Regions from separate parts of the Brachybacterium sp. GCM10030252 genome, predicted to be linked through region 4. Evidence: riboswitches for the same ligand, from Rfam matches in the RefSeq annotation. Region 4 holds a riboswitch; each other region holds the start of a gene.
What was found. A riboswitch is a leader RNA that binds a small molecule or an ion and turns the genes downstream of it on or off. The one in region 4 is predicted to bind thiamine pyrophosphate.
Positions count from the first base shown of each region.

Region 1 (3,446 bases), on a different contig from region 4:
GCCGCGGACCGTGATGATCACGGGCTCGTCGCCGGCTCGCTCGAGCGCGGAGATGAGTTCGGCCTTGGTCGTCACGGTGAACACCATGTCGCCGGCGGCGTCGGCACCTCCCGTGGTGCCGGCGCCGGCGGACCCCCAGCCGTCCCCGGCGCGCAGGGTCTCTCGCGCCGGGTCCTCGGGGCGCGCCTGCGCGGTGGTCGCGCCGACAGCAGTCAGGGGGGCAGCCACCGCTGCGGTGGTCAGGGCTTGCATCAAACGTCGGCGTCGTAGCACGGGCTCTCCTGAGTGTGGATTGCTGTCCTTCGAATGGACCGCCGTCGGCGGGGTCATTCGTCCGATCGCAGCGGGTTCGCCTCTCGGGTACGGCGACCACACAGGGGATGTCGTGGCAGAGCGCGGATCATCCTCGCGCCCTCGCGATGAGAAACCGGTTTCCCGCTGATCTTGGGTGCGACCATACTGTGCCGCTGGCCTCGTATCAACCCTCGATGGCGGGCGGGAACCGATTTCTGGCTGCCCGCCGCGGCGTGGCCCCTCACTCCACGGCGCCGTCCAGCGCCTGCTGCCAGAAGGCGGATTCGAGCCGGGTCGCGGTGCGGAACACCGTGGCCACCTCCTCGAATCGCTGCTCGGTGAGGGACCGCGCCGCCAGGACGTCGAGGTGGGCGATGGCGTCGCGCGCGGCCTGCTGGAACTCCTCGCTCGCGTACTCGGCGATCCAGTCGCGGTAGGGGTGCTCCGGCTGCTCCTCGAGGCGGGGAGCCAGACGGGCCCCGATCTCGGCGTACCCGATCGCGCACGGGGCGAGGGCCACATTCAGGTCGAGCTGGTCCCCGACCTGCCCGCTGTCCAGCACGTACCGGGTGTAGGCGACGGTGGCCTGCTTCTCGGGTGCGGCGTCCAGCTGCGAGCGATCGATGCCCCAGCTCGCGGTGAGCCGCACATGCAGCTCGGTCTCGGCCAGGGTCGTCGCGAGGGCATCGGCGGAGTGCTGGATGTCCTCGAGCCGTCGGCTCTTGAAGGCGGCCAGCGCGTTGGCCCGCGCGAACTGGACGAGGAACAGGTAGTCCTGGATCAGGTAGTCCTGGAATGCGGCGAGCGGCAGTGTGCCCGCGCCGAGCTGCTCGACGAACGGGTGGCGGGTGTAATCGTCCCAGTCGGGCAGGGCGGCGGACCTGAGATCGTCGAACAGGCTCATCGTGCCTCCCCGGTGAACGGGTGGAGGTAGGACTGCTCGAAGAAGTCGAGCTCGAGGGCGACGGTGCGCTCGAAGAACTCCCGGGCCCGCTCGGGGCTGCCGGGTCCTGCTGCGTCGAGCTCGGCGTGCAGGAAGTTCACGAAGCCGGCGAAGTCCGGGTTGTCGTGGAGGTCGATCCATTCGGAGTGGACGAAGCTGCTCGGCCGCGGGTCCGGAGCGGCGGCGGCCCAGTCGTGGTAGAGCCATTCGGTGACCACCAGCACGGCGAGGATCGCGGCATAGTCCCGGGTCTCGGCGGCTTCGCGGAAGATGGTGGTGAAGCCGGTGGTCGCCAGCGTGTCCGGGACGGTTGCGCGGTCGTGCTCGCTCACGCCCAGGGACTCGAACGCGCGCAGGAAGTAGGTGTTCTCGTCCCCGGCGACCTCGCCGACGAACTGCGACAGCCGCAGCCGGGCCTCGAACGTGGGGGCCTCGGCGATGCCGGCGCCCAGGAGCACCAGGAAGCTGTCGAGGAAGCGATGGTCCTGGATCAGGTATCCGGCCATCGCCTCGTCGGGGATCGACCCGTCGTGGAGCTCCGCCACGAAGCGGTGCTGGACGGCTCGGGTCCAGGTGGGTTCGCTGGCCTCACGGAGGTCGTCGGTGAAAGAGGTGGACATCGGGACTTCTCCTCGTCAGTCGATCCGTCCGGATGGGAGCTCCCGATCCGGTGACCCGGGGCCCGACCTCGAGGCGCGCTCGCGACGCGGCGAGCGGCGCAGTGACGCAGTGACGCAGTGCGACGTCATGACATCCCTCCGCGAGCGCTAACTCGATCAGGTTCGTCGGGTGTGATCTCAGCCCCTGGCGGGGCACCCCGTGTCGACGACGACCTTACCCCGACATAGCAGGAGCCGCCCCGGGACCGCGGCGTTGAGGCCGGGTCCCGGGGCGGCTGAGCGGGGCCGTGATCGCCCACGTCGGTCCCCGGAGGGTCACCGATCACGCGACGAGACTCCGCATGACCGAGGGGTCGGAGATCAAGCGATCAGGTGGGCCCACGGTCTCGCCGATCAGGTGGACCGACGGTCCTGCCGGTCAGCGAGCGGCGTCCCGCTCCTGCGGTCGGTCGCCGTTCACTCGGAGTCGAAGGCGCCGTCGTCGGCCCCGAAGGCACTGTCCTCGGAGCCGTCCTCACCGGTCGCCTCGGGGGCGTAGTCCTCGTCGAGCGGGACCTCGCGGCGCTGGTCGAGGACATCCGCTGGATCGGCGTAGGCGGAGGTGACGGAGCCGAGCTCCTCGGAGCCGAGGGCGTCCGTGGTCCCGTCGTCCGGCAGGGCATCGACCTCCTGGTCCAGGGCGTCCTCGAGCGGGGCCTCGGGGGAGTGCTCGTGCGGCGTGCTGGTCATCGTCCTGCTCCTTTCCTCCGGTGGTGTCCGGTCACTGGCAGTATCCGATATTCCGCGCCGATGATCGACTGCTCCGGCCCGCGATCGCTGGAAGCTCAAGCCCTCGCGCCGGGCGGAGCCCCGAGCGACGTCGGGCCGAGTCCCGAGCTCTTCGGGCCGAGTCCCGAACTCTTCGGGCGGAGCCCGGAGCCTCGTCGGGCCGGACCCGTACCTGCCCGGGGCCGACGCTCAGGCGCGCGAGCCCAGGCCGACGATGTGCTCCGGGAGACGCTCGTTGCTGCCGTACATGAAGTGGTTCTCCATGCGCTCGGAGTAGCGGCTCGCCTCGGTGGTGCGGCCGACGGCCTCGGCGACCTCGCGGATGTGGATCGGGGCTGCGCCGCAGCACACCCCGAGGTAGTTCACGCCCAGCTCCAGCGCCTCACGGGCGAAGGCGCTGATCTCGTAGCGGTTGGTCAGCAGGGGGTCCAGGGCGGTGGGGAAGGTGCGCCCGTGCGGGGAGGGCACGGCCGCGGCGGGATCGGAGAGGTTGAAGAACGTCGGCTCCTCCTCCGTGGTGCGGTACGGGATCGGCAGAGCGCCCACGTGGCAGTCCACGGCCTCGCGGATCTCGCGCAGCCACGGCAGCATCGTCGCCGGCCCGCGGAAGCAGTTCAGCCCCACCACGTCGGCCCCGGCCTGCTCGAGGCGCTGTGCGGTCTCGACGATCCCGGCGCCCTCGGCCATCTCCTGGAACGCCATCGGGGCGAGAGTGATCACCACGGGCAGGCCGGAGGCCTTGGCGACCTCGAGCGCGGTCAGCGCCTCCTCGGCGTAGTAGAAGGTCTCGCCGACGATGAGGTCGGCCCCTTCCTCGACGG
Region 1 covers NZ_JBHTDM010000009.1:322,236-325,681, forward strand. Annotated here, with positions in the region: gene ACFQRJ_RS10115 (polysaccharide lyase family 1 protein) at 1-228, opposite strand, end outside; gene tenA (thiaminase II) at 536-1,198, opposite strand; gene ACFQRJ_RS10125 (TenA family protein) at 1,195-1,857, opposite strand; TPP riboswitch at 1,974-2,067, opposite strand; gene ACFQRJ_RS10130 (hypothetical protein) at 2,314-2,586, opposite strand; gene ACFQRJ_RS10135 (homocysteine S-methyltransferase family protein) at 2,815-3,446, opposite strand, start outside.
Region 1: another riboswitch for thiamine pyrophosphate. It lies ahead of ACFQRJ_RS10125 (TenA family protein); the one in region 4 lies ahead of thiM (hydroxyethylthiazole kinase).

Region 2 (3,446 bases), on a different contig from region 4:
GTGATCAGCTCGATGTTGTGCGGGTTCAGGATGCCCAGGCCCGTCCCGATCGGTGAGCCGAGCGGCATCACCGCGGCGGCGCCGGCGTCGGCGAGGTGACGGGCCAGGACGGGATCGTCGGTGGTGTAGGGCAGCACGGTGAAGCCGCGCCGGACCAGCTCGGCGGTCGCCTCGACCAGTTCGATGCCGTCGGGCAGGAGGGTGTCCTCGTCGGCGATGACCTCGAGCTTGATCCAGTCCGTCTCCAGCGCTTCACGGGCGAGCTCCGCGGTGAGGATGGCGTCGCGGGCGCTGAAGCAGCCGGCGGTGTTGGGCAGCACCTTGATCCCGAGCCGCTCGAGCAGCGTGAACACCGAGTTGCCGGTGGCCGCGGAGAAGCGGCGCATCGCGACGGTGGTCAGCGCGGTGCCGGAGGCGACCAGGGCGCGTTCGAGCGCGGCGAGGTCGGTGGCCCCGCCGGTGCCCATGATCAGGCGCGATGTCAGGGGCGTGCCGGCGATGGTGAACGAGTCGTCGGCGAGGTCGGGACGTGCGGAGGGACGGGTCATGGGTCAGCCTCCCTGCACGGCGGTGACGAACTCGCAGCGCGCGCCATCGGGCACGGGCGTCGTGGCCCAGCGGGTGCGGGGCACGACGGTGTCGTCCAGGGCGACGGCGACGCCGAGCGGACTGCCGTCGCTCGCGCGGCCGTCCTCGCCGATCTCCTGGCCGAGGCGGGAGCTGACCAGGTCGCGGACGGTGCTTCCCGGCGGGAGTGCGACCTCGTCGCCGTTGACGGTCAGGGACAGATTCATGGGTTCTCCTGGGCGGATGAGGCGGTGGCGCTGGGTACGGGGGATGGCGGGAGGGACGCCGTCGGCGGTGGGATGGTGAAGCGTTCGGGCCGGACCGCGTCGAGCAGCTGCGAGCGGGGCGCGGCGGGGTCCTCGAGCAGCTCGGCGGTGCGCTGGGCGGCCCAAGCGGACAGCAGGATCCCGTGGCGGTGGTAGCCGGTCGAGACGATCACGCGGTCATCGCCGGGCACGGGGCCCAGCAGCGGGAGGTCGTCGGGGGTGCCGGGGCGTGCCCGGGTGGTGACCTCGACCAGTTCGGTCTCCCGCACGGACGGGGCGATCTCGATCGCGTCCTGGAGCAGCTGGTGGACGCCGCCGGTGGAGGTGCCGGCGAGGTCGTCCTCGCGGCTGGTGGCACCGATGACCAGGTGGCGATCGGCGCGCGGGACCAGGTAGACGGATCGTCCCCGCACGGTGGCGCGCACGGTGCGGGCCACCAGGTTGTCCTCGCCCGGGGCCAGCAGCGAGGTCGGCACGCGCACGCGCAGGATGTCGCCGTGGACGGGGCGCAGGGCGAGGCCGAGGCGGCGGTGCGGGCCCGCGATCTCTCCCGCACCCAGCCCTGCGGCCAGCACGATCCGCTCGGCGTCGATCTCCTCGAGCGAGGTGAGGCGGCGACGGTGGATGGCAACGGCGGGGCCGTCCCCGGGTCCGCCCGCTCCGGCCAGGATGTCTTGGACGGCGGCGGCCAGGCGCCGCGGGTCGACCTGGTGGTCGTGCTCGATCAGCTGCGCGCCGGCGATGCCGCGGGCCAGGGCGGGCTCGAGACGGCGCAGCTCCCGGGGTGTGAGCTCGCGGACGGCCGCTCCGGTGGAGCGCTGGATCTCGGCCAGGTCGCGCAGCGCGGCGGCGTCGGCGTGGTCCCGTCCGATCATCACGGTCGAATCGTCCCGGTAGCCGGGGTCCACGCTGGTGCGCGCGGCGAGGCGGCTCGCGAGATCGCGGTGCGCCTGGGAGGCCTCGCGCATGATGGCCCACAGCGGGCCCTGCCCGACCTGGATCTCCGCGGCGGGGGCGAGCATCCCGGCGGCCGCGAACGTGGCCCCGTCGGCGACCCCCTCGGCGTGGATCTCCACGCGGTGACCACGCGCTCGCAGCTCGGCGGCGGTGAGCAGGCCGACGATGCCCGCGCCGATGACGGCGACATGCATGGCACGCATCCTGAGATTCCTCCTGACGGCGGCATGATCCGCATCCAGTGCTGGTGGTCGGCGCGCTGCGCCCTCTCAGCCCGGCGTCTCGGGCTCCCACGGAACCCCTCGAGTCTACGCGCCGGCGCAGACGCCGACGAGCCGGCGGGCCAGTGCCTGCGGCACGGTGCCGGCGGCACGGCGCCGGCAGGCCGGAGGTTCCGGGTCCCGGTCACGCTCTGTGCCAGGCTGTGCCCATGAACGCTCACTCGTCGGCGACCAGCGAGGCCGGTGCCCGGCGCCGCGAAGCCCTGCGCGCCTCCCGCCTGTACGTCTGCGTCGACCTCTCGCGCGGGCTCGAGGGCCTGCTGGCTTTCGCCGAGGCCGCCTTCCGCGGCGGAGTGGACATCCTGCAGGTGCGGGACAAGGCGGCCGAGGCCCGCGCCGAGGTCGAGGCCCTGCGGGCGCTGCGGCCGATCGCCGACGCGCACGGCACGCTGCTGGCGGCCAATGACCGGGCCGACGTCGCCGCGCTGGCCGGCGCGGACATCCTCCACCTCGGCCAGGGCGACCTGAGCACGCTGGATGCCCGTGCGCTGCTGGGCCGCGACGTCCTGATCGGCCGCTCGACCCGCACCATCGAGCAGATGGAGGCGGCCGACGCCGATGCGGGTCTGGACTACTTCTGCACCGGTCCGGTGTGGGCGACGCCGACGAAGCCGGACCGCGCCCCCGTCGGCCTCGACCTGCCGCGCGCCGCCGCCCAGCGGACGGGGGACGCGAAGCCGTTCTTCGCCATCGGCGGAGTCGACGCGGAACGTGTCCCCGAGCTGCTCGGCGCCGGTGTCGAGCGGATCGTGGTGGTCCGCGCCGTGACCGAGGCCGACGATCCCGAGGCAGCGGCCCGGACGCTGCGGGACGCCCTCACGAGCTGACCGACGCTGAGACGTCCTCACGAGCTGAGGGGCCCCGCGGAAGCCTCTGACCAGCGCGATGGGCCGCGCGCGGGCCGGCGAATCCTGCGGGAGGCGCTCAGGAGACGACGGCCGCGGCGAGTGCGACCAGGTCGCCCGCGTCGACGGGCCGGAACTCCAGCGGCGGGTCCTCGGCGGCCGGGTCCAGCGCCTCCATCGTGAGCACCTCGCTGCCGGTGACATACACGCTGACCTGCTGCACGCTGTCGTCGTCGGCGTGCACTGTGGTCAGCACGCTCTGGGCACGGGTGTCGGCGAGCCGGGCGGCGAGCGGGTGTCCTGAGGCGAGCTCGGTGCGGCGCACGGTGACCGGGGCGCCGCCCTGGCCGGCGACGGAGTTCGGGTCGATCAGCGTGGCGATCCGGGCGGGGACCTGCTCGACCCGCAACGGTGTGAAGTGGTGGATGCCCGACGGGGTCACTTCCTCCTCGAGCACACCGGTCTCATGGACGTAGTAGTACGCGCGGCTGACCAGCGGGCCGCTCTCGGACTGCACCGTGCGCTCCGCG
Region 2 covers NZ_JBHTDM010000035.1:120,056-123,501, reverse strand. Annotated here, with positions in the region: gene ACFQRJ_RS16120 (thiazole synthase) at 1-548, opposite strand, end outside; gene thiS (sulfur carrier protein ThiS) at 552-794, opposite strand; gene thiO (glycine oxidase ThiO) at 791-1,993, opposite strand; TPP riboswitch at 1,988-2,094, opposite strand; gene thiE (thiamine phosphate synthase) at 2,221-2,898, shown strand; gene ACFQRJ_RS16100 (hypothetical protein) at 2,996-3,446, opposite strand, start outside.
Region 2: another riboswitch for thiamine pyrophosphate. It lies ahead of thiO (glycine oxidase ThiO); the one in region 4 lies ahead of thiM (hydroxyethylthiazole kinase).

Region 3 (3,446 bases), on a different contig from region 4:
GCGCTCGCGATCCGGGCGCCGGACGGTGCCGGTCGCGGGGCGCATCGCCCCCAGCAGGGCGCGGACGACGGTCGTCTTGCCGGCGCCGCTGGGCCCGGTCAGCACCGTCAGCTGCCCGGCCCGCGCCTCCAGGCCGACGGGGATCGTGACGCCCCGGCGCGGCACGGTGACCTCCTCGAGGGAGGCGACCACCGTCCCGGGATCGCTCCCGCTCGGACGCCGCGGAGACGGGCCGGCATCCGGCGGCGCCTCCCGCCCCGCCAGCACTCCGGCCTCCTCGAGCAGGTCGCTCTGGGCGGCCAGCACCGTCCGCGGGTCCCCGTCGGCGAGGATCCGGGCCTGCTCGCCGAGGACCACCAGGCGGTCCACGTGATCCAGCCAGGGCTCGATCCGGTGCTCCGCGACGACCAGGGTGCGGCCCTCGGCGCTGGCCAGGATCGCCGAGCGCACCTGCTGGGCGGTCTCGGCGTCGAGCATGCTCGTGGGTTCGTCCAGCAGCAGCATGTCCGGGCCGAGCGCGAGGGCGCCGGCCAGGGCGACGCGCTGCTGCTGCCCGCCGGAGGCCTCCAGCGGGCCGCGCGACGGCTCCAGGTCCACCTGCGCGGCATCCAGCGCCGCCGCGGCCCGCCGGTGGACCTCCGGCCGGGGCAGGGCCGCGTTCTCGGGCCCGAAGGCGACATCGCGGCCCACGGTCGCGGCCACCAGCGCGTGCGCGGGATTCTGCAGCAGCAGGCCGCGCTCACCGGGCCGGGACGAGACCGCCATGTGCCCCGAGAGCTCGCCGGCCTCCTCATCGAGAAGACCGGCGAGGGCGCGCAGCACCGTCGATTTCCCGCTGCCGCTCGCGCCGGCGAGCAGCACGCGCTGACCGGCGGGGATGCTCAGGTCGAGGTCGGCGACCGTCGGCTCCCGCCGCGAGTTCGGGCGCCAGCTGACCCGGGACAGCGCAAGCGCGGCCCCGGCGGCGGACTCCCTGGTTCTCACGCCGCAGTCCTCACGCCGCGGCGGCGCGGGCGTGCTCCCGTCCCGCGGCGAGCGAATCCACCGCGCCGGTGGCCACCAGGGCACGGGTCGCGGCCCAGCCCAGGCCGCCGCCCAGCGCGGCGCCGGAGACGAGGAAGAACCCGAGCAGGATCAGGGCGAAGGGCCAGCTCATCTCGGGGTAGTAGGCGAAGCGCTCCCAGATCCATTCCAGGCCGCCGGCGAGGACTCCGCCGAGGACGGCCACCGGGAGCGTGAAGCGGCGGTACGCGGTCAGCGCGACGGCGAGCTCGACGCCACCGCCCTGCAGCAGCCCGGAGACCACGGTGCCCCAGCCCCACTGGCCGCCCAGCAGCATCTCGAGGCATGCCGCGATCATCTCGGCCAGCAGCGCCGCGCCGGGCTTGCGGACGATCAGGGCGGCGAGGACGGCGGGCAGGAACCAGATGCCCACCAGCAGACCCTCGGCGGGGCGGAACGCCATCGTCAGCGGGCTGATCAGGGTGTAGAGCTGGCCGTACCCCAGGAACGCGACGCCGAAGGCTGCCCCGATCATGACGGTGACCAGCAGATCAATGGTGCGAAAGCGTGTCATCACTTCTCCTTCCTCTCACGGAAGGGGCGCACGGCATCATCGATGCCGCACGGATATCCCGACTCCCTACGCCGGTGTGAACCGGATCAGGTTCGAGGGTCTGCGCAGGTTCGCGCACTCTCAGCACCCCGTTGGTGCTCCCCTGTCAGTGGATGACCGGCACTCAGGATACTCCCTCGGCGGTGGCGTCAGCGCCGCGCCCGGATCGCCTGGTCGATGGCCGCGGCCGTCGCCTCGGGGTCCTCGGGCGTCAGCAGATACCCGGTGCCCTCGCGGCCGACGATCTCGACCATGGTCCCCGGCCGGGTGACGACCATGCGGTAGGACTGCCGCGCCTCACCGCCGGTCAGCAGCTTCCGGTCGCCGACGGGCCGCAGCTCCTCGGGCCGGGCGGGGATCACCATGCCGCGGCGCCATCCGTAGCCGCCGAGGCTCGCCCCGACGGCCGGCTGCGGCACGATGCGGTACTGGACGGTGCGGAAGCCGGCCAGCGGCCACGTCGGGCGCGGGAGGAACCCGCCGAGGCTCACCGTGAGGCCGCGGTCGTCGACGATGAAGCGCGTGTGCTGGCCCATCCAGGTCCACAGCGCCAGCAGGGCGAACACCCCGGCGGCCGGCGGCACGGCGGCCACGAGGCCGCGCTGGGCCAGCACCAGCGCCAGGACCGCACCGAACAGCAGGGTCAGGGCGATGCGGGTCCACCCGACCCAGGAGGGCCTGGTGGTGCCGACGTAGAATGGCGCCTCGGGCCTCACGGGATCCTCACCGTCGTGCTCACCAGATCGACACCCGCTCCTCGGGGGCGCGGTACATCCCGTCGCCCTCGCGCACGCCGAAGGCGCTGTGGAACTCGTCGAGATGGCCGGCGACCGTGTTGCAGCGGAACTCCATCGGCGCGTGCGGGTCCACCGCGAGCCGGCGGATCGCCTCCTGCGTGCGGTTCTTGCCCCGCCACACCGTCGCCCAGGACAGGAAGATGCGCTGCAGACCGGTGTACCCGTCCAGTTCGGCCGCGGCCTCCTCGGCGGACCGGCTGGCCAGGTACGCCTTCACGGCGATGGAGAGACCGCCGAGGTCGCCGATGTTCTCGCCGATGGTGAGGGCGCCGTTGACGCGGTGGGAGTCGTCGAGGTCGCGCGGGGAGAGCTCGGAATACTGGGCGATGAGGGCGGCGGCGCGGTCGTCGAAGGCCTGACGGTCCTCGGCCGTCCACCAGGTGACCAGGTTGCCGTCCCCGTCGTACTTCGAGCCCTGGTCGTCGAAGCCGTGGCCGACCTCGTGGCCGATGACCGCGCCGATGCCGCCGAAGTTCACGGCGTCCTCCGCCTCGCCGTCGAAGAACGGCGGCTGCAGGATGGCGGCGGGGAAGACGATCTCGTTGCGCCCGGGGTTGTAGTAGGCGTTGACCGTCTGCGGCGTCATGTGCCACTCGGTCTCGTCGATGGGGCCGCCGACCTTGGCGTACTCGTAGTCGGCGTCGAAGCGGCGTGCGGCGCGCGCGGTGGCGACCAGGTCGCCGGGGACCACCTCGAGCCCGTCGTACTCGCGCCAGCGCTCGGGGTAGCCGATCTTGGGGGTGAACTTCTCGAGCTTGGCCAGCGCCTTCTCCCGGGTGGCCGGCGTCATCCACTCCAGGGTCCCGATCGAGCTGCGGTAGGCCTCCAGCAGAGCATCGACCAGTGCGGTCATGCGCTCCTTGTGGGCCGGCGGGAAGTGGCGGTCGACGTACTCGCGGCCGACGGCGAAGCCCACGGCGCCCTCGACGAAAGCGACGCCGCGCTTCCAGCGCTCGCGCAGCTCCTCGGCGCCGGAGAGCACCTTCCCGAAGAAGGCGAAGTCCTCCTCGACGATGGCCGCGGGCAGGTAGGGG
Region 3 covers NZ_JBHTDM010000010.1:125,876-129,321, forward strand. Annotated here, with positions in the region: gene ACFQRJ_RS10975 (ATP-binding cassette domain-containing protein) at 1-984, opposite strand, end outside; gene ACFQRJ_RS10980 (ECF transporter S component) at 995-1,576, opposite strand; TPP riboswitch at 1,623-1,730, opposite strand; gene ACFQRJ_RS10985 (glycosyltransferase) at 1,765-2,331, opposite strand; gene ACFQRJ_RS10990 (M13 family metallopeptidase) at 2,351-3,446, opposite strand, start outside.
Region 3: another riboswitch for thiamine pyrophosphate. It lies ahead of ACFQRJ_RS10980 (ECF transporter S component); the one in region 4 lies ahead of thiM (hydroxyethylthiazole kinase).

Region 4 (3,446 bases):
TCCTCCTCGGCGGCGGACGCCGCAGCGGCGAAGGCCAGGCCGCCGCCGTAGCAGAAGCCCAGCAGCCCCACCCGTTCGGAGTCCACCGCGCCGTGCGCACGCAGCGCGCCCAGGGCGGCGATGGCGTCGGCCTCGGCTCGCTCCCAGGGCAGCTGCTGGGTCAGGGTCATGGCCTCGCCGAGCCAGGACTCCGCGTCCTCCCAGTCGTCGATGCCGACGATCGGCGGATCGAGGCGGGCGAAGAGCTGCGGGGCCAGCACCGCATAGCCGAGCGCGGCGAGATCTGCGCAGCGCCGCTGGATGTAGTCGGAGACGCCGAAGATCTCCTGCAGCACCACGAGGCCGGGCACCGGCTCCTCGCGGTGCTCGGGCAGCCAGAGCAGTCCGGGCAGGTCGCCGGCATCGGTGGGGATGGGCAGTGTGGTCGCGCTCACGCGATGACTGTATCGCGAGGGGCGCCGGTCACTCACTCGCCCTGCGGCCTCCCCCGCTCGGCCGCACGGCCTGGCCGCGATGCTCGGCCGCTCCGCTGGACGACGGTCACAGGGTCTCGATGCCCACCAGCAGGCCCTGGTCGTTGCCGGCGAATGCCCCGGGCGCCACCTCCAGCTCCCACTGATCGCCGCCGGCGGTGGTCGCGGTGCAGGCCACCGGTTCGAAGGTCGCGAAGGAGAGGCCGTCCTGGCAGGTCACGTCCTCCCAGTCGGCGTAGTCGACGGGAACGTAAGCATTCGGGGAGGTGAGTACCTCCAGCGTGTACTGCGCGAGCTGCTCGGAATCCAGGTCCTCGGCCCCGAACGTCGAGCTGACGCCGAGGCCGGTGAGGGACACGGTCTCCTCCAGCAGGACCTCGGCCGGCCCGGTCAGGGCGCCGCCGGTGGTGAACAGGATCGCGACCCTGCTGCCGGCGGTGAAGTCCTCCTCGGACGGGATCCGCACCGAGTGCGCCGTCCATTCCTGGTCGGGGTCGGGAGAGTCGACGCTCGCCGGGCCCATGCACGATGCGGTGGCGCCCGGGCTGAGCGTGAGCTCGGAGTCGCACTCGGCCATCCCGCCGAGGGGCCCGGTCAGCAGGGCGGCCAGCTGGTCGGGGCTGCGCACGAGATCGCCCTCACCGGGCTCCTCGGGTCCCAGATCGGTGACGAGCACGAGACGGGTCTCAGGCTCCGTCGGCTCCGTCGCCTCGTCCTCGTCGCCCGCATCCAACCCATCGTTCTGTTCGGACCCCTCGTCCGAGTCCCCGTCCCCCTGCTCGTCGCCGGTGGCGGCGCCCCCGCCGTCGCTGCTGTTCTGCCCGGCTCCCTGCCCTTCCCCCTGATCTGATGTCTCGGACGGTGTCCCCGCGCTGCCCTCCCCGTCGGCTCCGGCGCTCGTGCTGCAGGCCGACGCGGACAGCAGTGCCGCCCCCGCGGCGACGGTCAGTACGGTGGGGGCCCGGCGTGCGGTGCTCGTGATGGGCATGGCGTCCTCTCCGCCGACTGCGGGAGACGGTTGTCCGTCGTGGATCCGCGTCGATGCGTTGCCGCTCACACCGTGGCATCAGGTCAAGGGAAGATCAAGAGAATGCCAAGGAATTACAGGCTTATGAGTGTGAAGATCCTGTGTGCCCCTGTCTCGGCCCCTGCTAGAGTCGCCGACCAGTGACGTGGGGTGCCGTCGAGAAGCGGCGGCTGAGAGCACACCCGTCGAACCTGCCCTGGTCTGCACCTGCGAAGGGATCGTCACCGATGACTACGAGCACGCCCGAGAACCGGCTGCGCAGCGCCCTCGAGGCGCTCAGCGGGCACAGCCCGCTCGTCCACTGCATCACCAACACCGTCGTCCAGCAGATCACCGCCGACGTCCTGCTGGCCATCGGGGCCGCCCCCGCAATGGTGGACCACGCGCAGGAGGCGCCGGTCTTCGCCGCTGCGGCCGACGCACTGCTGGTGAACACCGGCACCGTGGCCGAGGGGCAGGTGCAGGCGATGCCCGCCGCCGCCCGCGCCGCCCGCGACGCCGGACGGCCCTGGGTGCTCGACCCGGTCGCCGTCGGCTCGCTGCCCGTCCGCACCCCGCTGGCGCACGAACTGCTGACCCTCGGGCCCGCCGCCGTCCGCGGCAACGCCTCCGAGATCGCCGCGCTCGCCGGCACCGGCGGGGGAGGGCGCGGCGTCGATTCCACCGACACGGTCGAGGCGGTGCTCGACGCCGCCCGCGACCTCTCCGCCCGCACCGGTGCCGTGGTCGCGGTCTCCGGGGAGCGCGACGCGATCGTCTCCGCGGGTCGCACCACAGTGCTGACCAGCGGCGACGCCCTGCTCGCGCGAGTGATCGGTACCGGCTGCGCGCTCGGCGCGACCTGCGCCGCCCTCCTGGGCTCAAGTCGCGACACCGACCTCACCCCCCACGACGCGGTGCTCGCCGCACATGCCCTGCACGGCGCCGCCGGAACCCTCGCCGCGCGCGGGGCGCAGGGAGTCGGGTCCTTCGCCGTCGGCTGGCTCGATGCGCTGGACACCCTCACGCCCGCCGACGTGCTCGAGCTCGTGGGTCTTCAGGAGCAGGCGGCCCCGGCGTGATCCGGCCGTCCCTGCGCACCGCCCATGCGGCCGACTTCTCGTTGTACCACGTCACCGACTCGGCGCTGTCCGGCGGGATCGACGCGGTGCCCGGCGTGGTCCTCGCCGCCGTCCGCGGCGGAGCGGGCGCGATCCAGCTGCGGGACAAGGACGCCTCCGACGCCGACCTGCTCGAGCTGGTCCGCGCATGCCGGGAACGCCTGGCGAGCGAGCTCGGCCCTCGCGCCCAGGAGGTGCCCTTGTTCGTCAACGACCGTCTTGGTGTGGCCGAGGCCGCGCGGTGCCACCTCCACGTGGGCCAGAGCGACGTCGCCGCGGCCGCTGCCCGCGAGGTGCTCGGGGAGGAGCTGATGATCGGCCTCTCCGCCGGCACCGCCGGCCAGGTGCGCGCCGCGCTCGCCGAGGACACGGCCGACGTGCTGGGCATCGGCCCGATCCGCGCGACCGCCACCAAGGCCGATGCCGCGCCGCCGCTCGGCCTGGAGGGACTGGGGGAGTGCCTGGACCCGTGGCGGCAGGCACGGCACGTATCGGCCGCCTCAGCTCCGCTGGCCGTCGCCATCGGCGGCATCGACCATCGCCTCGCCCCGGAGATCGCGGCCACCGGTGTGGACGGTCTCTGCGTGGTCTCGGCCATCGCCGCGGCACCCGACCCCGCTGCGGCCGCCGGCCGACTCCGAGAAGCCATCGACCAGGGCCGCTCATCCAGCAGGCCGTGACCACCCGTCCGCGGACCCCGGCTCCCCACCGGCCCGGCTCCGCAGCACACCCCAGGAGGACCGCCCCATGCGACCACCGACAGCACTGACCATCGCCGGCTCCGACCCCAGCGGCGGCGCCGGCTTCCAGGCCGACCTGAAGACGTTCACGGCACTCGGCGTCTAC
Region 4 covers NZ_JBHTDM010000007.1:50,877-54,322, reverse strand. Annotated here, with positions in the region: gene ACFQRJ_RS06550 (dienelactone hydrolase family protein) at 1-434, opposite strand, end outside; gene ACFQRJ_RS06545 (hypothetical protein) at 541-1,461, opposite strand; TPP riboswitch at 1,637-1,736, shown strand; gene thiM (hydroxyethylthiazole kinase) at 1,728-2,561, shown strand; gene ACFQRJ_RS06535 (thiamine phosphate synthase) at 2,558-3,280, shown strand; gene thiD (bifunctional hydroxymethylpyrimidine kinase/phosphomethylpyrimidine kinase) at 3,348-3,446, shown strand, end outside.